DNA from 3 places in the Microbacterium sp. NPDC055442 genome. Region 3 is predicted to be linked to each of the others. Evidence: predicted binding sites of a transcription regulator. Region 3 holds the regulator's gene; each other region holds the start of a gene.
The links. Region 3 encodes LexA, which represses DNA repair genes until DNA is damaged. Its sites were predicted from a motif close to TCGAACANNTGTTCGA; they were not measured.
Positions count from the first base shown of each region.

Region 1: uvrA (excinuclease ABC subunit UvrA) is a predicted target of LexA. The motif match lies at 7,823-7,838, and genes of this name have one in related genera.
Region 2: ACWIBS_RS04725 (HNH endonuclease signature motif containing protein) is a predicted target of LexA. The motif match lies at 6,746-6,761, and genes of this name have one in related genera.

Region 1 covers NZ_JBSHLF010000002.1:118,979-129,521, forward strand. Annotated here, with positions in the region: gene ACWIBS_RS05035 (response regulator transcription factor) at 1-527, opposite strand, end outside; gene ACWIBS_RS05040 (hypothetical protein) at 536-1,177, opposite strand; gene ACWIBS_RS05045 (signal peptidase I) at 1,174-1,719, opposite strand; gene ACWIBS_RS05050 (hypothetical protein) at 1,761-2,300, opposite strand; gene coaE (dephospho-CoA kinase) at 2,520-3,140, shown strand; gene uvrB (excinuclease ABC subunit UvrB) at 3,203-5,299, shown strand; gene ACWIBS_RS05065 (bifunctional metallophosphatase/5'-nucleotidase) at 5,478-7,745, shown strand; gene uvrA (excinuclease ABC subunit UvrA) at 7,983-10,543, shown strand, end outside.
Region 2 covers NZ_JBSHLF010000002.1:45,349-55,891, reverse strand. Annotated here, with positions in the region: gene ACWIBS_RS04740 (MinD/ParA family ATP-binding protein) at 1-594, opposite strand, end outside; gene ACWIBS_RS04735 (pyruvate carboxylase) at 642-4,049, opposite strand; gene ACWIBS_RS04730 (ParA family protein) at 4,123-4,923, shown strand; gene ACWIBS_RS04725 (HNH endonuclease signature motif containing protein) at 5,503-6,735, opposite strand; gene ACWIBS_RS04720 (MerR family transcriptional regulator) at 7,344-7,889, opposite strand; gene ftsR (transcriptional regulator FtsR) at 7,978-8,664, opposite strand; gene ACWIBS_RS04710 (FHA domain-containing protein) at 8,664-9,152, opposite strand; gene ACWIBS_RS04705 (hypothetical protein) at 9,382-9,672, shown strand; gene ACWIBS_RS04700 (hypothetical protein) at 9,674-10,066, opposite strand; gene ACWIBS_RS04695 (copper resistance CopC family protein) at 10,170-10,543, shown strand, end outside.
Region 3 covers NZ_JBSHLF010000004.1:466,189-476,731, reverse strand. Annotated here, with positions in the region: gene ACWIBS_RS11900 (DUF1844 domain-containing protein) at 206-622, shown strand; gene ACWIBS_RS11895 (SseB family protein) at 626-1,408, opposite strand; gene priA (bifunctional 1-(5-phosphoribosyl)-5-((5-phosphoribosylamino)methylideneamino)imidazole-4-carboxamide isomerase/phosphoribosylanthranilate isomerase PriA) at 1,392-2,138, opposite strand; gene hisH (imidazole glycerol phosphate synthase subunit HisH) at 2,190-2,840, opposite strand; gene hisB (imidazoleglycerol-phosphate dehydratase HisB) at 2,837-3,451, opposite strand; gene ACWIBS_RS11875 (histidinol-phosphate transaminase) at 3,448-4,485, opposite strand; gene ACWIBS_RS11870 (LysM peptidoglycan-binding domain-containing protein) at 4,579-4,935, opposite strand; gene lexA (transcriptional repressor LexA) at 5,167-5,847, shown strand; gene ACWIBS_RS11860 (S9 family peptidase) at 5,882-7,798, shown strand; gene hflX (GTPase HflX) at 7,808-9,334, opposite strand; gene ACWIBS_RS11850 (class I SAM-dependent methyltransferase) at 9,453-10,094, shown strand; gene dapF (diaminopimelate epimerase) at 10,101-10,543, opposite strand, start outside.

The sequences.
Region 1 (10,543 bases), on a different contig from region 3:
CGGACCGTCGTCGACGACGATTGCGGGGGATCGGCAGGCGCGTCGCCCGCGGCGGTGTGCACGCGGGGGCGACGCAGCATCGCATCGATGCGCGCGCGCAGCTCACGGGGCCGGAAGGGCTTCGTGACGTAATCGTCGGCACCGGATTCGAGCCCCTGCAGCGCATCGATCTCTTCGCTGCGCGCCGTGAGCATCACGATGTATGTGCTGCTGATGGCGCGGATCCGCTTGGCCGTCTCGAACCCGTCGATGCCCGGCATGCTGACATCCAGCGTCGTCACGACGGGTTGCTTCGTCCGGACGAGCTCGATGCCATCGAGTCCGGATCCGGCCGCATGCACCGTGAAGCCCGCGGCTTCGAGGACATCGCTCAGGAGCTGCCGGATGTCGGCTTCGTCTTCGATCACGACGGCGACGCGGCTGTCCTGCACGTGCACACCCCCGGCATCCGACTCATCGAACTCGGTCGCCGAGTCGACAACCGTGATGATATCCCAGAAGAGGCGACGGAACGCTCTGCCGGGCACGTCTGGACTCACCGGCACGTGACCGATCCCGCCGGCGTCGATGCGCGGTTGTCGACCATCGGCAGGTAGAACTGACCCGACCCGCCCCATCCGAGCGGCGTGCTCGCCGTCAGCAGCGGCAGGTCCGCGCACGCCGACGACGGTGCGAGGTGACCGCCGGTCGTCGCGGCGTTCTCCCACCTCCAGGTGCCGGTGCCCGTGTCCGAGCGCATCCGGGCGGAGGCCAGATCGATCGTGACGACGACGTACCCGTTGCCCGCGTTGCTGGTGACGGTGACGTAGTAGTTGCGGTGATGGCCGGCGTCCGTGCCCCACTGGTCGAAGACGACCGAGGTGACGGCGCAGTGCCCGTTGTTCTTGACACTGCCGTCGGCGTTCATCGCGATGCAGCCGAGCGTCGCCGGGGCCTCCCACTGGCCCGCGCTCACGGTCGCGACCGCCCGTACCGGATCGGTCCACGCACTGAGCGTCGACTGCGCCGCCGCAGCGCCCGCCCCGACCCCCAGGATCAGAGCGAGCGCCGCGAGCAGCGACAGGATGCCGGAGCGCGCACGGCCACGCGCGCGAACAGACCGACCGGCCGACGTCCCCACGTCGGCCGGTGTCGCGGCCCCCACCGCGACGCGGTCCGCGGCGGTCGCACGGCTCATCGCGCGACCTCCGGCAGGAGTGCTCCCGAGTCCCCGGCTTTTCGGGTTCCGCGGGACTCGGGAGCGGGGATCAGCCACGTCAGCCCGAGGAGAGCGACGAGACCGATCAGCAGGGGCACCGCGACAGCGGGGGTGGAGATGCGCGCGATGACGGCGCCCGCGCCGGGCACCTGCATCTGCGGCATCCACACCGCGCCGGCCACGCGGTAGTCGAGGGCGTCCTCGAACTCGTTCGCGTCGCCCTTCATCGTGATGACACTGCCGTCCCCCTCGGCCGTGATCTCCACGATGCGGTGCGTCACGAGTGTGCTCGTGAGCTCGCTGGGCAAGCTCACGACGTCACCGACCCCCAGATCGGCGACGGGCTTCTTGGTGGCGATGAGCAGGTCGCCCGTCGTGATCTCGGGCTCCATGGAACCCGAGATCACGATGAGCGGCTTGATCATGCCGGCAGCGGTGGCCCCCCAGACCACACCGCTCGCCACTCCGACGACGGCGAGCGCCCACAGGGCGACCATCGTGACGCGACGCAGTGCCTGCATGATGATCTCCTGTCGGTCTCGTGTCGTTCGGAAGAGGTGCGTCAGGCCGCGGCTTCGCCCGCGACGGTGACGATGATCGTTCCGGTCTTGCCCTTGTTCTCGGGCTTCCAGTCCGCCGGTGCGGTGACCGTGAGCGTGAAGGTGCTCGTGTCGCGGATGGTTCCGGCCGGGGCGAGCGTCGTAGCCAGGCCGGAGACCTGCGCCGTCGGTTCGGTGAGGAACGTGGATCCGGCCCACTCGACGCTCGGCACCACGGCCGCGCTGACGTTGCCGAAGTTCTTGACGTGCAGCGTGACGGTGCGCGTCTGGCCGGGCAGGAGCTTCGCGAACGTCGTCGCCGGGACGACGAGTTCGACGGCGTCCTTCTTGTCGGACTGCTGCCAGGTGACTCCGTCGAGCGAGGCCTGGAGGTCGAACGTCGCGGCATCGGCGGGTGCGGCGGCGAAGACGTTGTCGGTCCAGGCGGCGCTGGTGAGCGCTGCGCCCACGCCGCCGACCGCGAGGGTGGCCAGGGCGAAGGCGACGATCGGGCGACGCTTGTTCTTGCGGCGGGTCTCGGGCTGGGTGACGGATGCGGACATGATGGCCTTTCGTGAGGTTCGGGAGTCGCGACCGGATCCTCCGTTGTGGGTTGACCCGCGGTTTCTGCGACATCTCGAAGCTATGGCCGCATCCTCAGCCCCGGCTTGTGCGCACCTCAGGGGGATCCAAGGATCGTCGTCCTGAGCCGAAACTGAGATTTCATGCGCGTGAATATTGTTCGACTCGGATCGGGGATGCCGTCATGGCATGCTCGTCACATGCCGCTCATCGCCCTCACCGGCGGGATCGCGTCGGGGAAGTCCACGATCGCCGCCCGTCTCGCCGATCACGGTGCCGTCGTGGTCGACGCCGACCAGATCGTCCGCGACGTGCAGAGCGCGGGCTCACCTGTGCTCGCGGCGCTCGCCGCCGAGTTCGGCGAAGACGTCATCCTGCCCGACGGCGCCCTCGACCGCGCGGCCCTCGCGGCGAAGGCCTTCGGCGACCCCGCGGCGGTCGCGCGGCTCAACGCCATCGTGCATCCCGCCGTGGGCGTCGAGTCGCAGCGGCGCTTCGCCGCGGCCTTCGCGATCGACCCCGATGCCGTCATCGTCTACGACGTGCCGCTCCTGGTCGAAGCCCGCGTCGAAGACCCGTGGCAGCTCATCGTCGTCGCGCACGCGCCGGCCGACGTGCGGCGAACGAGGCTCGTCGAGCTGCGGGGGATGGCCGAAGCAGACGCCGACGCGCGTCTCGCGTCGCAGGTGACCGACGCCGCGCGCCTCGCGGTCGCCGATGTCGTGGTCGACACGACGGGCACGATCGAGGACACGATGCGGCAGGTCGACGCGCTGTGGGACGCGCTCCCGCAGCACATCGCGCAACGCGCCGCGCGCTGACTTCTCGAGCGGGCTGAGGTCCGACGCGCCCCGATGTCGGAGCCCGCGCCTACGCTGGAAAGGTGCAGACGACACGTTCCGTGCGGCCCTTCGAGGTCATCAGCGACTATTCCCCATCCGGAGATCAGCCTCAGGCGATCGCCGAACTCGCGGCGCGCATCAACGCGGGCGAGACCGATGTCGTGCTCCTCGGTGCGACCGGAACCGGAAAGTCGGCGACGACGGCGTGGCTCGTCGAGGCGGTGCAGCGCCCGACCCTCGTGCTCGCGCACAACAAGACGCTCGCGGCGCAGCTCGCGAACGAGTTCCGCGAGCTCATGCCGAACAACGCCGTCGAGTACTTCGTGTCGTACTACGACTATTACCAGCCCGAGGCGTACGTCCCGCAGACGGACACCTTCATCGAGAAGGACTCGTCGATCAACGCCGAGGTCGAGCGACTGCGCCACTCGACGACGAACTCGCTGCTCAGCCGTCGCGATGTCGTCGTGGTGTCGACCGTGTCGTGCATCTATGGTCTCGGCTCGCCCGAAGAGTATCTGCGGGCGATGGTCGCCCTGCAGCTGGGCGAGAGGTACGACCGCGACGCGCTGATCCGCAAGTTCATCGCGATGCAGTACAACCGCAACGACGTCGACTTCTCGCGCGGAAACTTCCGCGTGCGCGGCGACACGATCGAGATCATTCCGGTGTACGAGGAGTACGCCGTGCGCATCGAGATGTTCGGCGATGAGATCGAGGGTCTGTTCATGTTGCATCCCCTCACGGGCGATGTCGTGCAGAAGCTCGATTCGGTGCCGATCTTCCCCGCGACGCACTACGCGGCGGGCACCGACACGGTGCATCGCGCGATCGGCACGATCGAGCACGAGCTCGAAGAGCGGCTGAAAGAGCTCGAGTCGCAGAACAAGCTGCTCGAGGCGCAGCGCCTGCGCATGCGCACGACGTTCGATCTCGAGATGCTGCAGCAGCTGGGCTTCTGCTCGGGTATCGAGAACTACTCCCGTCACCTCGACGGTCGCGGGCCGGGCGAGCCGCCGCACACGCTGCTGGACTTCTTTCCCGACGACTTCCTGATGGTCATCGACGAATCGCACGTGACGGTGCCCCAGATCGGCGCCATGTACGAGGGCGACGCGTCGCGCAAGCGCACTCTCGTCGAGCACGGCTTCCGCCTGCCCAGCGCGATGGACAACCGACCGCTGCGCTGGGACGAGTTCAAGAACCGCGTGGGCCAGACCGTCTATCTCTCCGCGACCCCCGGGCGCTACGAGATGGGCATCGCCGACGGCGTCGTCGAGCAGATCATCCGCCCCACGGGTCTCGTCGACCCCCAGATCATCGTGAAGCCGTCGAAGGGCCAGATCGACGACCTCCTCGAGGAGATCCGGCTGCGTGCCGAACGTGACGAGCGCGTGCTCGTGACGACCCTCACGAAGAAGATGGCCGAAGAGCTCACCGACTTCCTCGGTGAGCACGGCGTGCGCGTGCGCTACCTGCACTCCGACGTCGACACGCTGCGCCGGGTCGAGCTGCTGAGCGAGCTGCGCGCGGGCGTCTACGACGTGCTCGTCGGCATCAACCTGCTGCGCGAGGGTCTCGACCTGCCCGAAGTATCGCTCGTGGCGATCCTCGACGCCGACAAAGAGGGGTTCCTGCGCAGCGGCACGTCGCTCATCCAGACGATCGGCCGTGCGGCGCGCAACGTCTCGGGCGAAGTGCACATGTACGCCGACCGGGTGACCGACTCCATGCGCAACGCGATCGAAGAGACCGATCGGCGTCGCGACAAGCAGCTCGCCTACAACAAAGAGCACGGAATCGATCCGCAGCCGCTGCGCAAGCGCATCGCCGACATCACCGACGCGCTCGCCCGCGAGGCATCCGACACCGATCGAATGCTGTCGCGCCGGGATTCGTCGCGCCTCGCGTCGGGCAAGGGCAAAGCGCCGACGCCGCGGTCGCTGAGTTCGAAGGGCGCGCGCGAGGGGATCGCGGCCGAGGGCGCCGAGCAGCTCGAGGCGACGATCGCCGACCTCAGCTCGCAGATGCTCGTCGCGGCCGAAGAGCTCAAGTTCGAGCTCGCGGCGCGCCTGCGCGACGAAGTGCAGGATCTCAAGCGCGACCTGCGCGCCATGGAGCGCGCGGGGCACGCCTGACCGCTCGGATGCACGCATCGCACAGAACCGCCGCCGTTTGCACGGCACCGGTGTGTGAGCACCCTCTCATTTCTCTGTTGCGCGGCGGCGCGGAGTCCTAGGCTCGGCATCGGCGCGTCACGTCGTGGTGATCACGCGCGGACGTGTCTGCCCGATTCCATTCAGAGGAAGCAGTCACATGCGAAACAGGTCACAACCCGGCCGCGCCGCGTCACGTCGACGCCTCGCCGTCGGAGCGGCGCTCACCGCCGCGGTACTCGGAGCAGGAGCCTTCGTCGCCGTTCCGGCCCAGGCCGCCGACCCCGTCACGGTCAATCTCGTGACGATGAACGACTTCCACGGGCGCATCGCGGCATCCGCGCCCGCCGGCGGCGCCGCCGCGCTCGCGACGGCGGTCACGTCGTTTCGCGAGGCGAACGACAACACGATCTTCGCGGCGGCCGGCGACCTCATCGGCGCATCGACGTTCGAGTCGTTCATCCAGCAGGATCTGCCGACGATCCAGGCGCTCAACGCGGCGGGCCTGGATGTCAGCGCGGCCGGCAACCACGAGTTCGACGGCGGCTGGGCCGACTTGCGCGACCGTGTGCAGAGTGCGGCGGATTGGGAGTACATCAGCGCGAACGTCTGGGACACCGAGACCGACGACCTCGCGCTCGCGCCGTACTGGGTGCGCGCGGTCGACGGGGTGTCGGTCGGCTTCATCGGAGCCGTGACCGAAGACCTGCCGTCGCTGGTCAATCCCGCGGGCATCGCGACGCTCGACGTGCTGCCGATCGTGTCGAGCGTCAACGCCGTCGCCGACGACCTCAGCGACGGTGACCCGTCGAACGGCGAGGCCGACGTCATCGTGCTGCTCGTGCACGAAGGGGCCGAGGACACGTCGTACGAGACGGCGACAGACCCGACGACGAATTTCGGCGCGATCGTCAACGGCGTGAACTCCGAGGTCAACGCGATCGTCTCCGGACACACTCACCTGGCGTACTCGCATCAGGTGCCTTACGCGGGCGACGCGGGGCTTCGTCCCGTCATCTCGTCGGGACAGTACGGCGAGAAGTTCAGCAACATGGTGATCACGATCGACCCCGACAGCAAGACGGTGCAGTCGATGGACAACACCGTATATTCCATGTACCTCGAGGGCGGCGTCGCCGCCTACGCGCCCGACCCGACCGTCCAGGCCATCGTCGATCAGGCGGTCATCGACGCGGGTCCGCTCGGAGCGGCGCCGCTCGGCACGCTGTCGGCGGACATCAACCGCGCCAAGCTCGCCAACGGCACGACCGAGAACCGGGGCGCTGAATCGACGCTCGGCAACTTCGTCGCCGACGCGCAGCTGTGGGCCGTGCAGCGCACGGACCCGACCGCGCAGATCGCGTTCATGAATCCCGGGGGTCTGCGCACCGACATGACGTATGCGCCGGACGGTGTGCTCACATACCGCGAGGCCGCGAGCGTCCAGCCCTTCGCCAACACGCTCGTCGCGCTCACGCTGACGGGCGCGCAGCTCACGACACTGCTCGAACAGCAGTGGCAGCCGGCGGGAGCGACTCGACCGTTCCTCAAGCTCGGCGTCTCGAAGGGACTCACCTACACGTTCGACTCGACGGCAGCGGCCGGCAGCCGCGTGGCGAACGCCCAGTTCGACGGCGCGCCGATCGATCCGGCGGGGGAGTACCGCGTCGTGGCGAACTCGTTCCTCGCCGCAGGTGGGGACAACTTCGCCGCGTTCACGCAGGGAACGGCGAAGGCCGACACGGGACAGGCCGACCTCGCGGCGATGGTCGACTACATGGCCTTCGTCGGCACGGCGTCGCCCGACTACGCGCAGCGTTCGATCGGGCTCGTGCTGTCGGCACCGCCGGCAGGCGGGTACACCGCCGGCTCGACGATCGACATCTCGCTCTCGTCGCTCGACTTCTCGACCACCGAGCCGAAGGCCGACACGGTGTCGGTGGCGATCGACGGCACGGTCGTCGGCACGGCGCCCGTGGATTCCACGGTGGGCAACGAGGTGCTCGATGTCACGGGAACCGCGAACCTGTCGGTCACGGTGCCGACCGGGGTGAGCGGCGCCGTAGCGCTGACGATCACGACGCTGGCAGGAACGGCGATCGAGGTGCCGATCACGATCGCCGAGCCGGTCGCCAAGAGCGCGACGATCACACTCGGCGTGCCGAGCAAGATCCTCGCCAAGCACGGCACGAAGATCCAGTACAACGTCGCCGTCATCGCCGCGAAAGGCACCCCGACGGGCGAGGTCGCGATCTTCGACGGCAACCGTCGCATCGCGACGGCGACCCTCACGGCGAAGGACCGCGGCGTCGTCTCGGTGACGCTGCCGACGCTGAGCCGCGGTCTGCACCTGCTCTCGGCGACGTACGCCGGCAGCGACGCGCACGACGGATCGAAGAGCTTCCGCTTCCCCGTCCTCGTGTGGTGATCAGCGGCGGCTGAACGAACGGATGCCGCGGGTCGGACCCGCGGCATCCGCTCGTCGTCCGCGCAGATTCGCGCGAGGCGAACACGCTTTCGATCCCGTGTCCGAGGCCGCACCTAAACTTGTCGGGTGCCCATCGTCCCCGTCACCACGCCTGATCACACGCCCGGAGGCTCCGGTCAGAGCCACGCCGTCACGCGCCCGTTCCCCGCATCCGGGCACGGGAGTGGCACGCTCAGCGTGCGCGGCGCTCGCGTGCACAATCTCAAGAACGTCGATCTCGACATCCCGCGCGATTCGCTCGTGGTGTTCACGGGGCTCTCGGGGTCGGGCAAGTCGAGTCTCGCGTTCGACACGATCTTCGCCGAGGGCCAGCGCCGCTACGTCGAGTCGCTGAGCGCCTATGCGCGTCAGTTCCTCGGTCAGGTCGACCGCCCCGACGTCGATTTCATCGAGGGGCTCAGCCCCGCCGTGTCGATCGACCAGAAGTCGACCAACCGCAACCCGCGCTCGACGGTCGGCACGATCACCGAGATCCACGACTACATGCGCCTGCTGTGGGCGCGCATCGGCGTGCCGCACTGTCCCGAGTGCGGCGAGCGGATCCAGCGCCAGACGGTGCAGCAGATCGCCGACCAGCTCATGGAGCTGCCCGAGCGCACGCGCTACCAGGTCGTCGCCCCGGTCGTCTCCCAGAAGAAGGGCGAATTCGTCGATCTCTTCGCCGAGCTCGGTGCGAAGGGATACGCCCGGGCGATCGTCGACGGCGAACTCATCCAGCTCGCCGAGCCGCCGAAGCTCAAGAAAAGCTACAAGCACGACATCGCCGTCGTCGTCGACCGGCTCGTCGCCGGCCCGAACACCCTCAGTCGCGTCACCGATTCGGTCGAGACGGCACTGGGCCTTGCCGGCGGCATCGTGCAGGTCAACTTCGTCGACGAAGAGGGCGACGACGCGTGGCAGTCCTTCTCAGAGAAGCTCGCGTGCCCGAACGGTCACGCGTTGCAGCTGACCGAGATCGAGCCGCGCACCTTCTCGTTCAACGCGCCGTTCGGCGCGTGTCCCGCGTGCTCGGGTCTGGGCACCCGCATGTCGGTCGATGTCGAGCTCATGCTCGGCGATGAGGAGCTCTCGATCAGCGAGGGCGTCCTGGTGCCGTGGACGACGCAGGGCAAGGGGCTCTATCAGTACTACGAGCGGCTGCTCGAAGGCCTCGCACGCGACCTCGAGTTCTCGCTCGAGACGCCGTGGAAGGACCTGCCCGAATCGGTGCGCGAAGCCGTGCTGCGCGGTGAGGATTACAAGGTCTCGGTCAAGTGGCGAAACCGCTACGGGCGCGAGATGCGCTACACGTCGGGGTTCGAGGGTGTCGTCCCGTACATCGAGCGGCAGTACCTGCAGGCCGAGTCCGACACGCAGCGGCAGCGGTGGTCCGAGTACCTGCGCGAAGTGCCGTGTCCCGTCTGCGACGGCGACCGACTCAAGCCCGAAGTCCTCGCCGTGCTCGTGCACGGGCATTCCATCGCCGACGCGTCGCGGCTGAGTCTCGCCGAATCGCAGGAGTTCTTCGCGACGCTCGAACTGACCGAGCGCGAAGCGCAGATCGCCGCGGCGGTGCTGCGCGAGATCCGCGCGCGCCTCGATTTCCTCCTCCAGGTGGGGCTGAACTATCTGAGTCTCGGCCGGGCGGCCGGCTCGCTGTCGGGCGGCGAAGCGCAGCGCATCCGTCTGGCGACGCAGATCGGCTCGGGGCTGACCGGCGTGCTGTACGTGCTCGACGAGCCCTCGATCGGCCTGCACCAACGCGACAACCGCCGTCTGATCGAGACGCTGCTCACCCTGCGCGACCTGGGCAACACGCTCATCGTCGTCGAGCACGATGAGGAGACGATCCACGCGGCCGACTGGATCGTCGACATCGGCCCGCGTGCCGGTGTCGACGGCGGTGAAGTGGTGCACTCGGGTCCGCTCGCGTCACTCCTCGACGACCCGGCGTCGATCACGGGCGACTACCTCGCGGGGCGCCGCGAGATCCCGACGCCGGCGAAACGGCGCAAGATCGACAAGAAGCGTCAGATCACGGTCGTGGGCGCGCGGGAGAACAACCTCAAGAACATCACGGTCGACTTCCCGCTCGGCGTGCTGACCGCCGTCACGGGCGTCAGCGGGTCGGGCAAGTCGACGCTGGTCAACGGCATCCTCTACGAAGTCCTCGCGAGCCGTCTCAACGGCGCACGCCGCGTCGCGGGCAAGCACACGCGAGTGACGGGGCTCGACAACCTCGACAAGGTCGTGCACGTCGACCAGGCGCCGATCGGCCGCACACCGCGATCCAACCCCGCGACCTACACGGGCGTGTTCGACCGCATCCGCTCGCTGTTCAGCGACACGCCCGAGGCCAAAGCGCGCGGCTACCAGCCGGGCCGGTTCAGCTTCAACGTCAAGGGCGGCCGCTGCGAGGCGTGCTCGGGCGACGGCACGATCAAGATCGAGATGAACTTCCTGCCTGACGTCTACGTCGACTGCGAGGTGTGCCACGGCAAGCGGTACAACCGCGACACGCTGTCGGTGCACTACAAGGGCAAGAACATCGCCGAAGTGCTCGAGATGCCGATCGCCGAGGCAGCCGAGTTCTTCGAGCCGATCCAGGCCATCCACCGCTACCTCAAGACGCTCGTCGACGTCGGCCTCGGGTACGTGCGACTCGGGCAGTCCGCCACGACGCTGTCCGGCGGCGAGGCGCAGCGCGTCAAGCTCGCCACCGAGCTGCAGCGCCGCTCGAACGGCCGCTCGATCTACGT
Region 2 (10,543 bases), on a different contig from region 3:
GGGCTCGGGGCGCACGACGTGGTGCGGGTCGAGCAGACGATCCGCCGTCAGCAGATCGGCGCTCTCACGATCGGCTTCGAACTCGCCGATCCGCTTCGAGGTCAACGCGACATCAGCGCGCGACGGCACACGCTCGAGGGCGTGACCGCGCGCAGGACGCGGTGAATCGGGATGCTGCGCCTCCCAGCGCGTCGTCGGGATCGACGACGTCACGGGTTGCGCGGCCTCGGCGGGCGTCTCATCGGAGTGAGCTGTCATGGCATCCTCCACCTCTTCGGCGTCGGTGATGTCTTCGGACGGCGACGCCGCGGCGGGCGAAGCCGAGTCGGCGACGATCTCGGCTTCGGCGGTCTCGAGCGGAACCTCGTCGTCGGTGCGCGCGTCGACCAGTGCCGCGTACCCGAGTTCGATGGGCACCTCGTCGCCGATGACGTCGTCTTCGTCGTCGTCTTCGGCCGCCACGGCGAACGACAGGTTCACCTGCGCCGTGGCGCCGTTGAGGATCCCGATCCCGGCGGTGTCGAGGCTGCCCGCGTCGGAGAGGACGCCGTTCAGGGCATCTTCGTCAGGTTGGTCGGGGCGATCAGACGTCACTGCGGGTCTCTCCAAAGGCGGGTGTCGAGCGTGTACGGCCCTCCAGGTTACTGCGCGGGGCGGATGACGACCAAAAGGTCGCCCGCCTCGACCTGCTGCGTCGCGCCGATCGCGAGTCGCTCGATGACGCCGTCGACGGGAGCCGTGATCGCCGCTTCCATCTTCATCGCCTCGATCGAGGCGAGCGACTGACCGGCCTTGACGGTGTCGCCGACGGTCGCCTTGACCGTCACGACACCGGCGAACGGCGCGGCCACCTGACCCGGCTTGCTCGTGTCCGCCTTCTCGGCCTGGCGCGTCTCGACCGCGATGCTGCGATCACGGACATATACGGGGCGGAGCTGACCGTTGAGGGTCGTCATGACGGTCCGGATGCCCTTGGCGTCGGCCTCGCCGATTGCCTCGAGACCCACATACAGCTGCACGCCGGGATCGATCTCGGCGACGTGCTCTTCGCCCGGCTTGAGTCCGTAGAGGTAGTCGGGAGTCCCGAGCGCCGACAGGTCGCCGTACGCCTGGCGGTTCTTCTCGAACTCCTTGGCCGGGGCGGGGAAGAGCAGTCGGTTGAGCGTGCGCTGACGCGTCGGGGCGTCGCCCGCGAGTCCCTCGCGCTCTTCGTCCGTGAGGGGAGGCACGCTGATCGACACCTCGCGACCTTCGAGGACCTTGGTGCGGAAGGGCTCGGGCCAGCCGCCGGGCAGATCGCCGAGTTCGCCCGCCATGAACCCGACGACCGAGTCGGGGATGTCGTAGCTCTGCGGGTTCTCGGCGAAATCGGCCGGATCGGCCTTGGCCGCCACGAGAGCGAGAGCGAGGTCGCCCACGACCTTCGACGACGGGGTTACCTTGGGGATGCGGCCGAGAATCCGGTCCGCCGCCGCGTACATGTCCTCGATGAGCTCGAAATCGTCGGCCAGACCCAGCGCGATCGCCTGCTGGCGCAGGTTCGACAGCTGGCCTCCCGGGATCTCGTGGTGGTACACCCGACCCGTCGGCGACGGCAGACCGGACTCGAACGGGCGGTACAGCTGGCGCACGCCCTCCCAGTAGGGCTCGAGATCGCTCACGGCCTGAAGATCGATTCCGGTGTCCCGGTCGGTGTGCGCCAGGGCGGCGACGAGCGACGACAGTGACGGCTGGCTCGTCGTGCCGGACAGCGGCGCGGCAGCGGCGTCGACGGCGTCGACCCCGGCCGCGCTGGCGGCGAGGAGCGTCGCAAGCTGGCCGCCCGCCGTGTCGTGCGTGTGCAGGTGCACCGGCAGGTCGAACCGATCGCGCAGCGCTGTGACGAGCTTGGCCGCCGCGGCGGGACGCAAAAGGCCCGCCATGTCCTTGATCGCCAGCACGTGCGCGCCGGATTCGACGATCTGCTCGGCCAGACGCAGGTAGTAGTCGAGCGTATACAGGCGCTCAGCGGGGTCGAGAAGGTCGGCCGTGTAGCAGACCGCGACTTCGGCGACCGCCGTGCCCGTCTCGAGAACGGCCGCGATCGCGGGGCGCATCTGGTCGACGTCGTTGAGTGCGTCGAAGATGCGGAAGACGTCGACACCGGTCGCGGCGGCCTCGCGCACGAACGCGTCGGTGACCTCGACCGGTCGCGGCGTGTATCCGACCGTGTTGCGTCCGCGCAGCAGCATCTGGATCGGGATGTTGGGGATCGCCTCGCGCACAGCCGCGAGCCGTTCCCACGGGTCCTCGGCGAGGAACCGGAGCGCGACATCGTAGGTCGCGCCGCCCCACGCCTCGACCGACAGCAGCTCGGGTGTCATGCGGGCGACGTGCGGGCCGATGCGCACCAGGTCGCGCGTTCGCACGCGCGTGGCGAGGAGGGACTGGTGGGCGTCGCGGTACGTGGTCTCGGTGACCGCGAGCGGTGTCTGTTCGCGCAGCGCACGGGCGAAGCCCGCGGGGCCCAGGTCGCGGAGGCGCTCGAGCGTTCCGGCCGGTGCCGGGGCGGTGAGGTCGATGTCGGGAAGCTTGCTGCCGGGCGACACGGAGACCGGCTTCTCACCGTACGGCCGGTTGACCGTGACATCGGCGAGCCAATTGATCAGTTTCGTCGCGCGGTCGCGCGACGGGTGGCTCGTGAGCAGCCCCGGACGCTCTTCGATGAACGCCGTGCTGAGGTCGCCCGCGACGAAGGCGTCGTCATCGAGCACGGCGCGCAGGAACGGGATGTTCGTCGCGACACCGCGGATGCGGAACTCCGCCAGCGCGCGTCGCGCGCGGGCGACGGCGGCGGGGAAGTCGCGTCCGCGGCACGTCAGCTTGGCGAGCATCGAATCGAAGTGCGGGCTGATTTGGGATCCCGCGGCCGTGGTACCGCCGTCGAGACGGATGCCGGCGCCACCGGGCGACCGATAGGTGGTGATGCGCCCCGTGTCGGGGCGGAATCCCTGCGACGGATCCTCCGTCGTGATGCGGCACTGCAGCGCCGCACCGCGCAGCACGATGTTGCTCTGCTGCAGACCGAGATCTTCGAGGGTCTCCCCCGCGGCGATCCGGATCTGCGACTGCACGAGGTCGACATCCGTGACCTCTTCCGTCACGGTGTGCTCGACCTGGATGCGGGGGTTCATCTCGATGAAGACATGCTGGCCGGCGCGTTCGCCGGCCGTATCGACGAGGAATTCCACCGTGCCGGCGTTGCTGTAGCCGATGGATTCGGCAAAGGCGACGGCATCCCGGTGGATCCGCGTGCGCAGCTCGTCATCGAGGTTCGGGGCGGGCGCGATTTCGATCACCTTCTGGTGACGACGCTGCACCGAGCAGTCCCGCTCGAACAGGTGCACCGTGTGACCCGTGGCATCCGCGAGGATCTGCACCTCGATGTGGCGCGGGCGTACGACGGCCTGCTCGAGGAAAACCCGGGCGTCACCGAACGCGGCGCCGGCTTCGCGCATCGCCTCGGCGATGGCCGGGGGCAGGTCGCCCGCTGTCTCGACGCGACGCATGCCGCGGCCGCCGCCGCCGGCGACCGCCTTGACGAAGATGGGGAAGCCGATGTCGTCTGCCTGGGCGACGAGTGCGTCGACATCGTCTGACGCGGGGGTGGACTTCAGCACCGGTACGCCCGCGGCGATCGCGTGCTCCTTGGCGGTGACCTTGTTGCCGGCCATCTCGAGCGCCTTCGACGGGGGCCCGATGAACGTGATGCCGTTCTCGGCCGCGCGGGCGGCGAGTTCGGGGTTCTCGGAGAGGAACCCGTAGCCCGGGTAGATCGCGTCCGCACCGGATTCGAGAGCGACGCGGATGATCTCGTCGACGTCGAGATATGCCCGGACGGGGTGACCCTGTTCGCCGATGACGTAGGACTCGTCCGCCTTCTGGCGGTGGAGTGATCCGCGGTCTTCGTAGGGGAAAACCGCGACCGTGCGCGCCCCCAGCTCGTATGCCGCGCGGAACGCCCTGATGGCGATTTCACCGCGGTTGGCGACCAGAATCTTTCGGAACATGTGCACCTCGCAGAGCGGCCACGACGATGGGCCAAGTGTGCTCTCAGCCTAGGGGACGGTAACGTAGTCGCTTGTGCACGTACTCTCGGTGAGCTCCCTCAAGGGCGGCGTCGGCAAGACGACCGTTACACTCGGGCTCGCCTCGGCGGCCTTCGCACGGGGAGTGCGCACTCTCGTGGTCGATCTCGACCCGCAATCCGACGTCTCGACGGGTATGGACATCCAGGTCGCCGGGCGACTCAATGTCGCCGATGTGCTGGCCAATCCCAAGGAGAAGGTCGTTCGTCAGGCGATCACGTCGAGCGGCTGGGCGAAGGTGCACCCCGGCACGATCGACGTGATGATCGGCAGCCCGTCCGCGATCAACTTCGACGGCCCGCATCCGAGCGTCCGCGACGTGTGGAAGCTCGAGGAGGCGCTGGCCACGATCGAGCCCGACTACGATCTCGTGCTCATCGACTGCGCCCCCTCGCTCAACGCGCTCACGCGCACGGCCTGGGCCGCCAGCGACCGCGTCATCGTCGTGACCGAGCCCGGCCTCTTCTCGGTCGCGGCCGCCGATCGCGCCCTGCGCGCGATCGAAGAGATCCGACGGGGACTCTCCCCCCGTCTGCAGCCGCTCGGCATCGTCGTGAACCGCGTGCGCCCGCAGTCGATCGAGCACCAGTTCCGCATCAAAGAGCTGCGCGACATGTTCGGTCCGCTCGTGCTCTCGCCGCAATTGCCCGAGCGCACGTCGCTGCAGCAGGCGCAGGGTGCGGCCAAGCCGTTGCACATCTGGCCCGGGGACTCCGCTCAGGAGCTCGCGGCCGACTTCGATGCGCTGCTCGACCGCATCATGCGGACGGGGCGTATCCCCACGCCGACCGCGTGACGCGCTGACGACCCTTCGACAAGCTCAGGGCCCGCGTTCCGGCACACTCCAGGGCCCGCCTTCGGCAGGCTCGGGAACCGACGCTTCGGCAGGCTCAGGGACCGCGTTCCGGCATGCTCCAGGGCCGGCCTTCGGCAGGCTCAGGGACCGCCCTTCGACAAGTTCAGGGACCGCCTTCCGTTACGCTCCAGGGCCGGCCGTTCGGCAGGCTCAGGGACCGCCCTTCGACAAGTTCAGGGACCGCCTTCCGTTACGCTCCAGGGCCTGCCGTTCGGCAAGCTCAGGGACCGACCCTTCGACAGGCTCAGGGACCGACCCTTCGACAGGCTCAGGGACCGACCCTTCGACAGGCTCAGGGACCGACCCTTCGACAGGCTCAGGGACCGGCCCTTCGACAGGCTCGGGGACCGCCTTCCGTTACGCTCAACGGCCGGCCGTTCGGCAAGCTCAGGGACCGACCCTTCGACACGCTCAGGGACCGCCTTCCGTTACGCTCAACGGCCGACCCTTCGACAGGCTCTGGGACCGGCTCTCGGCTCGTTCGGGCGCGGACCGTTCGGCAGGCTCGGGGGTCGTGCGTTAGAAGGGGGCGGGTTCGTTGTTCGGGTGGAAGGTGGGGGTGCGTCGTTCGGGTTCGACGAGGTATTTTCGGCCGGTGGGTGAGGTCCACTCGATGGTCCCGTTGCACCTCTGGGTGAGGGCCCATCGGCCGTGGTGCTTGATGGTGTGGTGGCCGGTGCATAGGGGGGCGAGGTTGGTCAGGGCGGTGGTTCCGCCGTGTTCCCAAGCGATGGAGTGGTCGATCTGGCATCGCCAGGCGGGGATCCCGCATCCGGGGGCCATGCAGCGGTCCGCTCGCCAGGCGGCCAGCTTCCGCAGTGATTTCGGGGGCCGGTATTGCCGGCGACCGACGGAGAGCACCATCCCGGTCTCGGGGTGGGTGAGGACCCGCATCCACCCGTCCGCGCTCCCGCACAGTTCGCGTGCCCGCTCGATCGGGATCGGCCCGATTCCCTCCACGGTCGCCGGGACGTCCTCCTCCCCGGTGCCCAGCAGCGCCAACGCCGGGACAGTCACGACAACGGTGGGCCGGATCCCGCGGGCACTGTCGGGGTGGGTGGTGGTGTCCCCGTCGATGAGGAGGTCGCACAGCGCATCGGCGCGGCGCTCATCCAGGGACCGGTCATCGTCGTCACCGCCCAGGGTCTTGGCGATCGCGGTGACCCGCCCGTGGATGGCGTGGGCCTCGACGGCGGGAAGGTACGCGGTCAACCACGCCATCCCGTCATCAACGGTCTCCACACGCACATGCCGTTGCCGCAACGCGACCGTGTGCCGTTCGGTCAACGTGGTGTGCCGTTCGGTTTCGATGAGGTCACGGAGTTTGCGGCGAAACACCCCCACCGGCTGTGTTTCGGCCAGGGCGACCGCGCGGGCGGTGAGAGCCTCACGCAGGACAGGGTCGAGGGGATCGAGCAGGTCCACCAGCACCGCGGCATGCTGCTCGCTGATCCGGGCAGCCCCCAGTGAGGTCAACGCGGCCGGGTACCGGTGCACCAGGGCATCGGCACGGACCATGAGGCGCTCGGCGGCATGCTCGGTGATCCGCAACGCCGCGGCCAGCTCCAGACGCACCGAACGCTCCGCGACCCCGGCAAGACCGGCACCATACTGCGCAGCATCCGACATCGCCGCCACCCGCAACCGATCGATCACCACATAGCGCTCCGCGGTGAACACCGCGACCATCCCATCGACCTCGACCACCCGATCCACCCGATCCAGATGTACGAGCTCGGCTTCATCTTCCATGCGCCAACACTAGAACACACCTCCGACATCGGAGCCGGCGGTTGCAATGGGTGGCTGCGCCCTGGCGAGCTCCTCCGCGTTCGAGAAGTTCAGGAGCCGAGTGTGGCGGAGTGTGGCGTCTCCTCCGCGAGACCCGCATCGGGTCTGGCAGGAGCGCGGGGCGCGGGCCGGTGAGAAGGGCAAACCGAGCGGAGGCGACGCCTCACGACCCTTCGACAGGCTCAGGGACCGCCCTTCGACAGGCGCAGGGACCACCCTTCGACAGGCTCAGCGCCGGGCCGCTGGCGACGACCCTTCGACAAGCTCAGGGACCGGGGCGGCCAGCGACGCCCTCCGACAAGCTCAGGGACCGGGGCGGCCAGCGACGACCCTCCGACAAGCTCAGGGACCGGGGCGGCCAGCGACGACCCTCCGACAAGCTCAGGGACCGGGGGCGACCCTTCGGCGAGCTCAGGGACCGCCCTTTGGCAGGGTCAGCGCCGGGCGGCTGGCGACAACCCTTCGGCAGGCTCAGCGCCGGGCGGCTGGCGACGACCCTTCGGCGAGCTCAGGGACCGGGGCGGCCGGGGCCACCCTTCGAGGGGCTCAGGGACGAGCCTTCGACGAGGTCAGGCCGTGCGGGCGGCGCGACGCGCGGCGAGCTCGTCTTGGATGTCGGGCACCTGCGGGTCGAACTCGACGAGCGTCGATTCGACTTCGCGCAGCACCTTGCCCACGGCGATGCCGAAGACGCCCTGTCCGCGGCTGACGAGGTCGATGACCTCGTCATTGGACGTGCACAGGTACACCGACGCACCGTCGCTCATGAGGGTCGTACCGGCGAGGTCGCGGATGCCGGCGGCACGCAGCTGATCCACGGCCGTGCGGATCTGCTGAAGCGAGATGCCGGTGTCGAGAAGTCGCTTGACGAGCTTCAGCACGAGGATGTCGCGGAACCCGTACAGACGCTGCGAGCCGGAGCCGGATGCCCCGCGCACGGTCGGCTCGACGAGCTCGGTGCGCGCCCAGTAATCGAGCTGGCGGTAGGTGATTCCCGCTGCGCGTGCCGCGACGGCTCCCTTGTAGCCGGCCTCGTCGTCCATCTGCGGAAGGCCATCGGTGAAGAGGAGGTCGGCGACGAATGTCGGCTCGCCTGCCGTTTCTCGAGCGGTCATACGCTGATCCTCCCCATCGGACTCCTCCACGCTAGATCAGCGCGACGCCCCGAGCAATGACATCCGCTCTGGCGTGTCGCGCCGCGGCTCAACCGAGCAGCCGGTCCAGCGCCGTGCGGACGAAGATGGCGCGCACGTCTTCGAGTCGCTTGGCCAGCTCCGGAGCGACCTCTGCGGCACGGCCGCGCGAACCGGCATCCGTCCGTCGCAGCAGCGGTGCGAGCGCCGACTCGACGAGGGCGACATCGCGCTCCGAGCTCTGGCGCAGGGCCCGAACGTGACGGGGCTCGATGCCGTGACGATCCAGCGCGACGAGTGCGCGCAGCAGCGCGACGGTCTGATCGGTGTAGCTCTCGGAACCTGCGATGATCCCCGTGCTGATCGCGTCGTTGAGCAGCTGGGGGGCGGCTCCGGCCGTCGCGAGGAGCTCTTCGCGGCGGAATCGTCGCGGAGCCGGGACGATCGACGGGACCGACGCCGGCTGCACGGGCTCACGGCCCGCGTCGAGGTCGGCGAGATACTCGCGGATGACGCTGTGCGGCATGAAGTGGTCGCGCTGCAGAGTCAGCGCCAGGCGCAGCCGCTCGACGTCGGCGGGAGAGAATTTGCGGTAGCCCGACTCGGTCCGCGTGGGCGTGATGATGCCCTGCACTTCGAGGAAGCGCAGCTTGCTCGCCGACAGTCCGGGGAATTCGGGGGCGAGTCGCGCAAGCACCTGACCGATGCTGAGCAGACCCGCGGACGTAGACCGTTCGCGGGGGGCGGGAGCCGCCATCAGTCGTCCGCCGCCTGAACCAGGTCGGCGGGTGAGACGAAGAAGTTCAGACGGAACTTGCCGATGCGCACTTCGGCGCCGTTGCGCAGCGTCGCGCGGTCGGCCCGCTCCCCGTTGACATAGGTGCCGTTGAGGGAGCGCTGATCGACGAGCTCGAACGATGTGTCGCTGCGCGTGATCTCGGCGTGCCGACGCGACACCGTGACGTCGTCGAAGAAGATGTCGGCCTCGGGGTGGCGTCCGACGGTGGTCACATCCGTGTCGAGCAGGTAGCGTGCACCCGCCGTGGGACCCGAGCGCACGAGGAAGAGCGCGGCTCCCGAAGGGAGCGCGTCGATCGCATCGAGTTCAGGACCGGACAGGTCACTGCCGAACGGCACGAACGAGAGGTCGGAATCGTGGCCGAACGTCTGCGTCGTATCGTGCGCTCGCTCGGCACCCGCGCCACGGCGGATGTCGTCCGGTTCGGGTCGACGGTTGTCCTCCACGGTGCTCCTCCTTCTGCGCAAAGCCTATCCGATCGGTCCCTCCGTGAAACAGCCGGATCCGCCGATCCGTCGACGGCGATCCGCCGAAGTGTTTCGCAGTGTTTCGCGCGGGATGTCTCGAGCGCTCGGGCGGCCTAACGTGGCTGATCGAACCTACTGACAGGAGCCCACCGTGTCGAGTCCGCACTTTCGCACATCACCCGCCCCGGCGCGTGAGGCTGCGACGTGCATGTGCGCGTTCGACGGTGTCTGCTCCTCGTTCGCCCGAGGCCACGCGCTGCACCTGATCCAGGCGCGCCTCGCATCGGCGACTCCCACCGAGTGGTCCGACGCGATCGTCGAGCAGACGGATGCCGCAGAGGGCACCGTCGTCGTGCGCACGCTCGACGGCGAGGCCATCGAGCTGTGGAACGGCTCCGGCGCGGCCGATGCCGTCGCCGTCGGAACGCCGGTCGCCGTGCACGCGCGCTACGACGTCCTGGCGGTCGGACGCCGTCAGTTCAACGTGCTGCGAGGCTGATTCAGGCCATCGCGTTCTTCATGGCCATGCACGCGTCCATGCACGCCTGACAGGCCTGCGCGCACATCCGGCAGACCTCGCTGGCATCCGCGTGCGACGCGCACTCGTCCATGCACATGCGGCACATCTCGATGCACGCGTCGAGCATCGCCATCATCGCCGTGGCGTTCATCCCCTGCATGCGCAGCATCGAGCGCATCATCGTGTTGCACATGTCGGCGCAGTTCATGCTCGTCGTGGCGCACGACATCAGCTGGGTCGCGCACACCGTGCACGCCTGCTCGCATGCGGCGCACGCGTCCATGCACGCCTGCATGAGGGACATGTCCATCGTGTCCATGCCGGGCATCTTCATCATGTCCTTCGACATGGCATCCATCATCATGGCGTCCATCACGGGCCTCCTCGTCACGGCTGAGGCGGGCGTGGTCCCGCCTTGCCGTCATGCTAAGCGGACAGCGCCCGCACAGTAAGGGGTTGGCTAGGCTCGAACCGTGATGACACAGGTTTCCCACCGCGTCTCCCGCGGTCTCCTCGCCCTCTTCGCGGTGCTGCTGGTCGCGGCATCCGCTCTCATCGCCTCTCCCGCGGCGGCGCACGACCGGCTCATCGGGTCGGATCCCGCCGCCGGCGCGACCGTCGACGAGTCCCCCGCCCAGCTGACGCTCACCTTCAGCGGAGTGATCTCACCCGACGCCGGGGCCTCGGAGGTCCAGGTGACGGATGCCGCGGGCACACAGCTCGCCGGAGACCCGGTCGCCGCCGACAACACCCTCACGGTGCCGCTCGTCGCGCAGGGCGAGGGCGCGGTCACCGTGCTCTGGAAGGTCGTCTCGAGCGACGGCCACCCCATCTCGGGCGAGTACGGCTT
Region 3 (10,543 bases):
GTGTGTCGCGGGCGGAAGAGGAGCATTCCACCCAGACGGCGCGAGCGCCGGCTTGCTGCACCCTGACTGCCCCGTGCGTTTGTGCGCGCGGGGCGGAGTGCAAGACCCGGTAGCCTGGAGCGGCAAGCGCGGGTGGGATGTGATCCACTTTCCACTCCGGAGCAGAACGCTCCGAAGACCGCCACAGTCTAGCAGAAAGAGTCGCGTGAACACGATTCGGGATGACGAAGCACAGGATGCCGCGCGCGGTGACGACGACGACGAGCGGCACCGCCGCTGGGAGGAGCAGGAGCGCGCAGCCTCGTCGGCGACCCGCGACATCGCCGACGTCCCCGCCGTCGAGATCATCACGACGGCGGCCGTGCACCTCATGAGCGCCGCAGCGGTCAAGGTCGGCCTCGCCGACGATCCCGCGGCGCAGACCGACCTCGACGAAGGGCGCAAGCTCATCAACGCGCTCGCGGGCCTCATCACCGCCGGCGCTCCGGAGATCAGCGACATGCACGCGCGCTCGCTGCGCGACGGTCTGCGCTCGCTCCAGCTCGCCTTCCGCGAGGCCTCGGTCATCGAAGACCCGATCGGCAAGGGCCCCGGCGAGAAGTGGACCGGCCCGGTCACCTGACGATCAGCCGCGGACGAGCTTGACCGTCAGCGAGTCCACGAGCACCGCGATCCGGTCATCGGCTGCCCATCGGGATGCCAGCCGGGACAGCACGGCGTCGAGGGCGCTCGCGTCGAGCCCGTCGATGAGGTGCAGTCTCACGACGAGCTCCGGGCCGCGCAGCCTGGCCGTGGGATCGCCGGGCTCGACGGACAGGTCGAGCACCGCGAGCTCTCCCCCGATGCTCTCGGCCAGCCCCGCGAAGACCTCGGGCGACGAGAAGCTCGGCTCCCACGCGTGCCCCTGCGCGATCGCCCACACGGCGGGGCGGCGCAGCACGAGCTCGGTCGGCGAGGTCGGGTCGATCACGATCAGGTCGGTGTCATCGTCGACGGCGGCCACCGCCGTGCGCACGCCGTCGGCCGGCACGGGCCGAGCCGCGGCATCCCATCGGGACATCGTCTCGACCGAGGTGAACACGGGCAGCACACGTCGTCCGTCAGGAGCTGCGACCGTGACGATCGAGAGCTCCTGCGTCTTGTCGACGACGTGGCCGTGCGGTCCGATCCCCTCGTCGCCCTTCTCGGCGACGAGCGGGATCAGCAGGCGGGCTCGGCGGTACGCTTCGACGATCGCCGTCTGATCGCCGGCGCCGGCGCGGAACGCCTGCAGCGCCGCGAGCAGCTGCGGGTCGGCGGACCCGTCGTCGTGCGTGTGCGGATTGGCCTGGAAACTGCGCCCCTCCCACGGAACCCCCGCGGAGTCCGACAGGTGCGCGTCGTGGCAGCCCTCAGCGTCCTGCGACATCCAGCGCCTCGGCGAGCGTGAACGCTCCCGCGTAGAGCGCCTTGCCGACGATCGCGCCTTCGACGCCGAGCGAGACGAGCTCCCGCAGCGCCGCGATGTCGTCGAGGCTCGAGACGCCGCCCGAGGCGATGACCGGTTTGGGCGTGCGCGAGGTCATCTCACGCAGCAGCTCGAGGTTCGGGCCGTTCAGCATGCCGTCCTTCGTGACGTCGGTCACGACGTAGCGGCTGCACCCGGCCTCTTCGAGACGCTCGAGGACGGCCCACAGGTCGCCGCCTTCGCGCGTCCAGCCGCGCGCGGCGAGCGTCGTGCCGCGCACGTCGAGGCCGACGGCCACGAACTCGCCGTAGCGGCTGATGACCGACGCCGCCCATTCGGGGTTCTCGAGCGCCGCCGTGCCGAGGTTGACGCGGGATGCACCGGATTCGAGCGCCGATTCGAGCGAGCGGTCGTCGCGGATACCGCCGGACACCTCGACCTGCACGCCCTTGACGTGCTTGATGACCTTGCGCAGCACGGCGGCGTTGCTGCCGCGCCCGAAGGCCGCATCGAGATCGACCAGGTGAATCCACTGCGCGCCCTGCTCGGCCCAGTCGTGGGCCGCGTCGATCGGGTCGCCGTAGCTCGTCTCGGTGCCGGCCTCACCCTGGGTGAGCCGGACGGCCTTGCCGCCTGCCACGTCGACGGCGGGAAGCAGGATCAGTTCGGGTGTGGACGCGAAATCGTTCATGGCTCCTCGTGTGGGACTCTCACGCGGCCGGACGGCGCGGACGACACGACTTCAGAGGCTAGTCGCGCCGAGGCCGTCGACCCAATTCGACAGCAGGCGGATGCCGGCGGAGCCCGACTTCTCGGGATGGAACTGCGTCGCCGAGAGCGGGCCGTTCTCGACGGCGGCGAGGAAACGCCCGCCGTGCGTCGCCCACGTCAGGGTCGGCGCCGCGAAGGGCTCCTGCGGCTCGAGCTGCCACTGCTGCGCGGCGAAGGAGTGCACGAAGTAGAAGCGCTCCTGCTCGATCCCGGCGAACAGCCGCGAGCCGGGCGCGGCATCGACGGTGTTCCACCCCATGTGCGGCAGCACGGGCGCATCGAGCTCGGTGACCGCACCGGGCCACTCCCCGAGACCCTCGGTGACGGTCCCGCGTTCGAGGCCCCGCTCGAACAGCACCTGCATCCCGACGCAGATCCCGAGCACGGGCCGGCCGCCGGCCAGCCGTCGGTCGATGATCTCCTCGCCGCGGATGGCGCGCAGTGCCTGCATGACGGCGGCGAACGCCCCGACGCCGGGCACGAGCAGCCCGTCAGCGTCGAGCGCGAGACCGCGATCGGCGGTGAGTCGCGCGTCGGCCCCCGCGAGCGTCAGCGCTTTGACGGCGGAATGGACGTTTCCCGAGCCGTAGTCGAGGACCGCGACGAGCGGGCGAGAGGTCACAGAGCACCCTTCGTGCTCGGGATGCCCTCGACGAGCGGGTCGCGGGCCTTGGCCTGGCGGAATGCGCGCGCGAACGCTTTGTACTCGGCCTCGGCGATGTGGTGCGGGTCGCGCCCGGCCAGGAGCCTGATGTGCGTCGTGAGCCCCGCGTGGAACGAGATCGCCTCGAACGTGTGGCGCACCAGCGAGCCGGTGAAGTGACCGCCGATGAGGTGGAGCTCGAAGCCCGCGGGCTCGCCCGTGTGCACGAGGAAAGGACGCCCGCTGATGTCGACGACCGCCTGCGCGAGTGCCTCGTCGAGCGGCACGAGCGCGTCGCCGTACCGCGAGATGCCCGCCTTGTCGCCGAGCGCCTCACCGATCGCCTGCCCGAGGACGATCGAGACGTCCTCCACGGTGTGGTGGGCGTCGATGTGGGTGTCGCCCGAGGCGCGCACCGTCAGATCCGTCAGGGAGTGCTTCGCGAACGCCGTCAGCATGTGGTCGAAGAACGGCACCGTCGTGTCGATGTGACTGCGCCCGGTTCCGTCGAGGTCGAGCTCGAGCTCGACGGTGGACTCGCTCGTCGCGCGTCGGGCGGAGGCGACGCGGTGGTCGTCAGGACGGGTCATGCGGTCGATTCTATCGAGGCCAGCGCGTCGAGGAACGCCGTCGTCTCGTCTTCGGTGCCCGCCGTCACCCGCAGGTGGTGCGGGATCCCGACGTCGCGGATGAGGACACCCTGCTCGTACAGTGCACGCCACACGGCCGCGGGGTCATCGACTCCCCCGAACAGCACGAAGTTCGTCCAGGATTCGTGCGGCGCGTACCCGAGCGCCTCGACCGTCGCCGAGATGCGATCGCGCTGAACGATGATCTCGTCGACCATGCTGAGCATGACGGGAGCGTGGCGCAGCGCGGCCGTCGCCGCCGCCTGGGTGAGAGCGCTCAAGTGATACGGCAGCCGGACGAGACGCAGCGCATCGATGACGGCCTCGTCAGCGGCGAGGTATCCCACTCTCGCGCCGGCGAAGGCGAACGCCTTGCTCATGGTGCGCGAGACGATGAGTCGCTCGCGCCCGGGCAGGAGCGTCACGGCCGAGGCGGACCCGTGGGGGGCGAACTCCTGATAGGCCTCGTCGACGACGACGACGCCCGCCGTGGCGTTGTAGACGGCCTCGACGACGTCGAGAGGCAGCGGAGTGCCCGTGGGGTTGTTCGGTGCGCACAGGAACACGACGTCGGCCTGGGCCCGTGCGACCTGGGATGCCGCGTCGTCGGCCGTGATCGTGAAGTCCGGCTCGCGCGTGCCGCCCGTCCACGATGCTCCGGTCGCGCGCGCGAGCAGCGGGTACATCGAGTACGTGGGAGCGAAGCCGAAGGCCGTGCGCCCCGGCCCGCCGAAGGCCTGCAGCACGTGCTGGAGCACTTCGTTGGATCCGTTGGCGGCCCAGATCTGGTCGGCGGTGAGCCCGTGCCCGAGGTACTCCGCGAACCCTTCGCGCAGTCCGACGAACTCGCGATCGGGGTAGCGGTTCACATCGTGCAACGCGATCGCGACGGAGTCGAGGATGTCGTCGGCGACCTCTTGCGGCACGGGGTGCGTGTTCTCGTTGACGTTCAGCGCGACGGAAAGCGGCGCTTGCGGTGCACCGTAGGGCGTCATGCCCCGCAGATCGTCTCGGATGGGCAGTGCGTCGAGGCGGGAGGTCACGCAGGCAATCGTAGGCCGCTTCACGCGCGGTGGCGCCTCGGAGCGTCAGCCGGCGGGTGCGTACTCGGCGGGAATCGCGAGCGACTGGCCGAGCTCGATCGCGCCGCCCGGCAGCGCGTTCAGTCGTGCGATCGCATCGACGACGTCGCGCGGATCGTGTTGCGGAGCAACGGACTGCGCGATCGACCAGAGCGTGTCGCCGTACGTCACGGTCACGGTCGCGAACGTCGCCGACGCGCCACCGCTGTCGCGCGACGCGACAGCCGAGCCGCCGCTCAGCACGGCGAGCGCCAGCAGTCCGGCCAGAGGCAGCGCTGCCGCACTCGCGAGCACGCGGCGGCCGCGCGCCGTGGTGCGCAGACGGGTGCGGGACGAGGGAGCGGGGATGGCGATGGCGGTCATGCGGTTCCTCCTGGTGGGAAGGTTCGCATCCGACTTTCGGCCGGGAAAGCCGGATGCGAACTCCTGTTCCGAAGCTATCTTCGATGCTGGACGGTGTCAACCCCGAGCCGGATCGTGCGATGTTCGAACGCGACACGCGGAACTCGTGCCCCCTGAACCCCGCAGAACCGGATACGGTTTCGATGTGGCCACCCCACCACGGGCCTCCGACATTCGAAGACAGGAGTCGATATGAGCGACGCAGGCGGGCGCGAGAAGCCGCAGACGCGACGACGGAAGAGTCTCAGCGACAAGCAGCTGGCGATCCTCGAGGTCATCCAGCGGTCGATCGCGCGGCACGGCTACCCCCCGAGCATGCGCGAGATCGGCGACGCCGTCGGGCTCAAGTCGCTCTCGAGCGTGACGCATCAGCTCAATCAGCTCGAGCTGAGCGGGTACCTGCGCCGCGATGCCGGGAAGACCCGCGCGATGGAGGTGCTCATCGACCTGCCCGGCAGTGCGGCCGAGAACCCCGCCGATGCTGCGCCGTCGGTGGGCGACGCCGCGCTCGTACCGCTCGTCGGCCGCATCGCGGCGGGCGTGCCGATCACCGCTGATCAGCACATCGACGAGATCTTCCCCCTGCCCCGGCAGCTCGTCGGCAAGGGCGACCTGTTCATGCTGCGCGTCTCGGGCGACTCGATGATCGATGCCGCGATCTGCGACGGCGACTGGGTCGTCGTGCGTTCGCAGGCGACGGCCGACAACGGCGAGATCGTGGCGGCGATGCTCGACGGCGAGGCGACCGTGAAGACCTTCCGTCAGCGCGACGGTCACACCTGGCTCCTCCCCCGCAACTCCGCGTTCGAGCCGATCCTCGGCGACGACGCCGTCGTGCTCGGCAAGGTCGTCGCGGTCCTGCGCGCCGTCTGAGCCGCTTGTCCGCGGCACGGCTTAGCGTGGAGGGGTGACGACTCCTTACGGCTCCTGGCCTTCCCCTCTGACCGCTGCGGCCGTGTCCGCCGCTTCGCCCCGCATCGAAGGCGCCCGCCTCGTCGGCGACGACGTGTGGTGGGGTGAGGGCGTCCCCGAAGAGGCCGGCCGCACGACGGTGCGCAGACGCACGGCATCCGGCGGAGTGGAAGACCTCCTCCCGGCACCCTGGAGCGCGCGGTCGAGCGTGCACGAGTACGGGGGCGGGTCGTGGACGGCCACCGACGACGGGGCGCTCGTGTTCGTCGAGAAGACCGACCAGCGCGTCCGGCTGCTCCGTCCCGGGGGTGAGCTCCTCGCGCTCACGCCGCCGGGTGACGTCGACGTGCGCTTCGGCGGCCTGACCGTGCAGTCGGGTCGGCTGCTGGCGGTGCGCGAAGCGCACGGGGCCGGCCCGACCCCCGCGCGAGACATCGTCGAGATTCCTCTCGACGGGTCGGCGGGCGACGACGCCGCTGCGATCGTGTCGCTCGCGGGAGGCACCGATTTCGTCGCGCATCCGGCGCTCAGCCCCGACGGGACGCACCTCGCGTGGGTCGCGTGGAACCATCCCGACATGCCGTGGGATCGCGCACAGCTGCGCGTCAGCGCGCTCGACGGGGGCGCCGCGACGGTCTTCGACGAAGGCGCCTCCCCCCTCCAGCCCGTGTGGCTGGGCGACGACGAACTGCTCTACGCCGATGACCCGACCGGGCGCTGGAACCTGTACCGTCGCCGGCTCGGCACCGCGCCGAGCCCCGTGGCCCCCGTCGACGCCGATACCGGCGGCGGTATCTGGGTGCTCGGCACCCGGTGGTTCGCCCCCGTCGACGGCGGTCGCGTCGTCGCCGTGCGGACGCACGGCGGCGACGAGGTCGTCGTCGTCGACCTCGCGGACGGCACGGCGACTCCGCTCGGCCTGCCCGTTTCGGCGAACGCGTCGATCGAGGACGTCTCGGGAACGCGCGTGCTCGTGAGCGGTGCCGACACCGTCTCGGGACCGGCGCTGTGGCTGGTCGACGTCGACGACCCCGCCGGCGCCCGAGTCGTCCGCGGCGGTGAGACCGCGTGGGGACGCGAATGGATGCCGCAGCCCCGCGCCGTCACGTTCGACGGCCCGCACGGCCCCGTGCACGCGTTCGACTATCCCCCGACGAATCCGCGGGCGACCGCCCCCGCAGACGAGCTGCCGCCGTACGTCGTGTTCGTGCACGGCGGCCCGACGGCGCATTCCGGACCGGCGGCCTCCGGCAAGGTCGCCTACCTCACGAGCCGCGGCATCGGCGTGCTCGACGTGAACTACGGTGGCTCCACGGGATACGGGCGCGCCTACCGTGAACGGCTGCGCGGACAGTGGGGCGTCGTCGACGTCGATGATGTCGCGGCGGCGGCCGCCGGGTTGGCAGCATCCGGTGTCGCCGACTCCGCGCGCATCGCGATCGCGGGAGGATCGGCCGGCGGGTGGACGGTGCTCGCCGCCGTCACGCGCACCGACGCGTTCTCGGCGGGGATCTCACGCTACGGCGTGGGAGATGCGCGTTCCCTCGCGGCCGACACGCACGACTTCGAGGCACGCTATCTCGACGGGCTCATCGGCCCCCTGCCCGAGGCCGAAGACGTCTACATCGAGCGATCGCCGCTCAGCCGTCCCGCACTGTTCCGTGTGCCGCTGCTGCTGCTGCAGGGCGCCGATGACCGGGTCGTGCCGCCGGCGCAGTCCGAAGCGGTGCGCGACGCTCTCGCGGCGCACGGCGTGCCGCACGCGTATGTGCTCTACGAGGGCGAGGGCCACGGTTTCCGCAAGGCCGAGACGGTCGTGCACGCGCTCGAGACCGAACTGGCGTTCCTGGGCGCCGTGTTCGGCTTCACGCCGCCGGATGTGCCGCCCGTCACACTCGCGACGGGCGACTGACGGCGCCGCTCAGGCGGGGAAGACCGCGAGTTCGGCGGCGAGGCGCTCGTTCACGTGCGCGTGCAGATAGGTCCCCTCGCCACGGTGCTCCTGGTCGAGGATGATCCCCGTCTCGTGGGCGGCCGAGATGAGGTCGCCGCGGTCGTAGGGCACGATCGCGCGCACTTCGACGGCGGGCAGAGGCAGCGCCTCTTCGATCACGGCGCGCAGCTCTTCGAGGCCCTCGCCCGTGCGGGACGAGACGAAGTGCGCATTCGGCTCGAGGCCGCGCAGCACGAGACGGCTGTCGTCGTCGACGAGGTCGGCCTTGTTGAACACCACGATCTCACGCGTCTCGCGCGCCCCCACGTCGCCGATCACGTCGCGGACGGTCGCGAGCTGCGCGGCGGGATCGGGGTGGGAGGCGTCCACGACGTGCAGCAGCACATCCGCTTCGCCGACCTCTTCGAGCGTCGAACGGAACGCCTCGACGAGCTGGTGCGGCAGGTTGCGCACGAACCCGACGGTGTCGGTGAGCGTGTAGACGCGTCCGTCCGAGGTCTGCGAACGTCGCACCGACGTGTCCAGCGTCGCGAACAGCGCGTTCTCGACGAGTACGCCGGCGCGCGTCAGCCGGTTGAGCAGGCTCGACTTGCCCGCGTTCGTGTAGCCGGCGATCGCGACGGCGGGAATCGTGTTGCGCTTGCGCTCGGCGCGCTTGGCATCGCGCGCGGGAGCGAAGTCGCGGATCTGGCGGCGCAGCTGCGCCATGCGGGTTCGGATGCGACGCCGGTCGAGCTCGATCTTGGTCTCGCCCGGACCGCGTGAGCCCATGCCGGCCCCGCCCGCGCCGACCTGCCCACCGGCCTGACGGCTCATCGAGTCGCCCCAGCCGCGCAGTCGCGGCAACAGGTACTCGAGCTGAGCCAGTTCGACCTGGGCCTTGCCCTCACGGCTCTTGGCGTGCTGGCTGAAGATGTCGAGGATCACCGTCGTGCGGTCGATCACCTTGACCTTGACGACGTCCTCGAGCGCACGGCGCTGGCTGGGCGCGAGCTCGGTGTCGGCGATGACCGTGTCCGCGCCGACGGCGGCGACGATGTCACGCAGCTCTTCGGCCTTGCCGCGTCCGACATAGGTCGCGGGGTCGGGATGGGGTCGGCGCTGCATGACCGCGTCGAGGACGACGGCACCGGCGGTCTCGGCGAGCGCAGCGAGCTCGCGCAGCGAGTTCTCGGCATCCGCCTGCTCTCCCTGCGGGTGCACGCCCACGAGTACGACGTTCTCGAGACGCAGCTGCCGGTACTCGACCTCGGTGACGTCGTCGAGTTCGGTCGACAGGCCCGGAACGCGGCGCAGCGCTGCGCGCTCCTCACGGTCCCACTGCTCGCCGTCGGCGTCGGTCCGGGCGACGGTCGTGTCATCTTGCAGCGCCTGCGCGGAACCGAACACGCGAACCCCCGACCGCGCATCGGCGCGCGCCAGCACGCGATCCACCGCGTCGATCTCTTCGAGCGGCGTCTCGTCGGTGCTGCCGGGTGTCGTCGTATCGGTCATGTGTTCCTTTCGGATGCCGCCCGGAAGGGGCGGCATGTGATTCGTCATGCACGGCGGGCGATCGCCCGAGGATTCTAGCCTCCCCCCTGTGAGGCCACCTCCGCTACGCTCGTCACTCATGGGGAGCGAGCATTACTTCAGCGCCACCCCCGCAAGTCCCGAGAACCTGCGTCGGATCCGCGCCACCCTCGCGGGCAGGGAGGTCGAGGTCACGACGGCCGGCGGAGTGTTCAGCCCCGCGCACGTCGATGCGGGAACGAGCGTCCTTCTGGCGAACAGTCCTGCCGCGCCGCCGGGCGGCCAGCTGCTGGATCTCGGATGCGGGTGGGGGCCGATCGCGCTGAGCCTCGCGCTGGAATCGCCGCACGCGACCGTGTGGGCCGTCGATGTGAACGAGCGCGCCCTCGATCTCGTGCGACGAAACGCCCAGTCGCTCGGGCTCGAGAACGTCAACGCCGTGCGCCCCGAAGATGTTCCCGACGATGTCGTCTTCCGCACGATCCGCTCCAACCCGCCCATCCGCGTCGGCAAGAGCGAACTGCACGGACTGCTCGAGCGGTGGATCCCCCGGCTGGACGATCGCTCGGACGCGTGGCTGGTCGTGCAGCGCAACCTCGGCTCGGACTCACTGCAGCGCTGGCTCGCGGCGACGTTCGCGCCGGGCTACAGCGTGCATCGTGCCGCGACGGGACGCGGGTTCCGCGTCCTCCGGGTGCGCCGGCACGGGATGCCGCCGAGCGAGCCCATCACGCTGCCCTGAGCAGGCTCAGGCCAGCGTCACCTCGCCCGAGTAGACGAGCGTCGCGGGACCCGCGAGATAGACCCGGCCGGCGCTCATCCGCACGCCGAGACGGCCACCGGGCACGTCGACCGTCCACTGGTCGGGCGCCGTCGGTCCTGCCCATTCGCGCACCGCGAGGGCCGAGGCTGCGACCCCCGTGCCGCAGCTGAGCGTCTCGCCGACGCCCCGTTCGAACACGCGCATGCGGATCGAGCCGACGCCATCGTGCACGAGCGGGTCGCTCGGCACGACGAACTCGATGTTCGCGCCCGCCGGCGGCTCGGGGTTCAGCTGCGGGCGCGCCGTGAGATCGAGGGCGTCGAGCTCCTCGGTGTCGGGCAGCGCGACGACGACGTGCGGATTGCCGACGTCGATGCCCATCCCCGGGCGCGGCGCGCCCACTCCGCGCGCTCGCACGAGCACGTCGG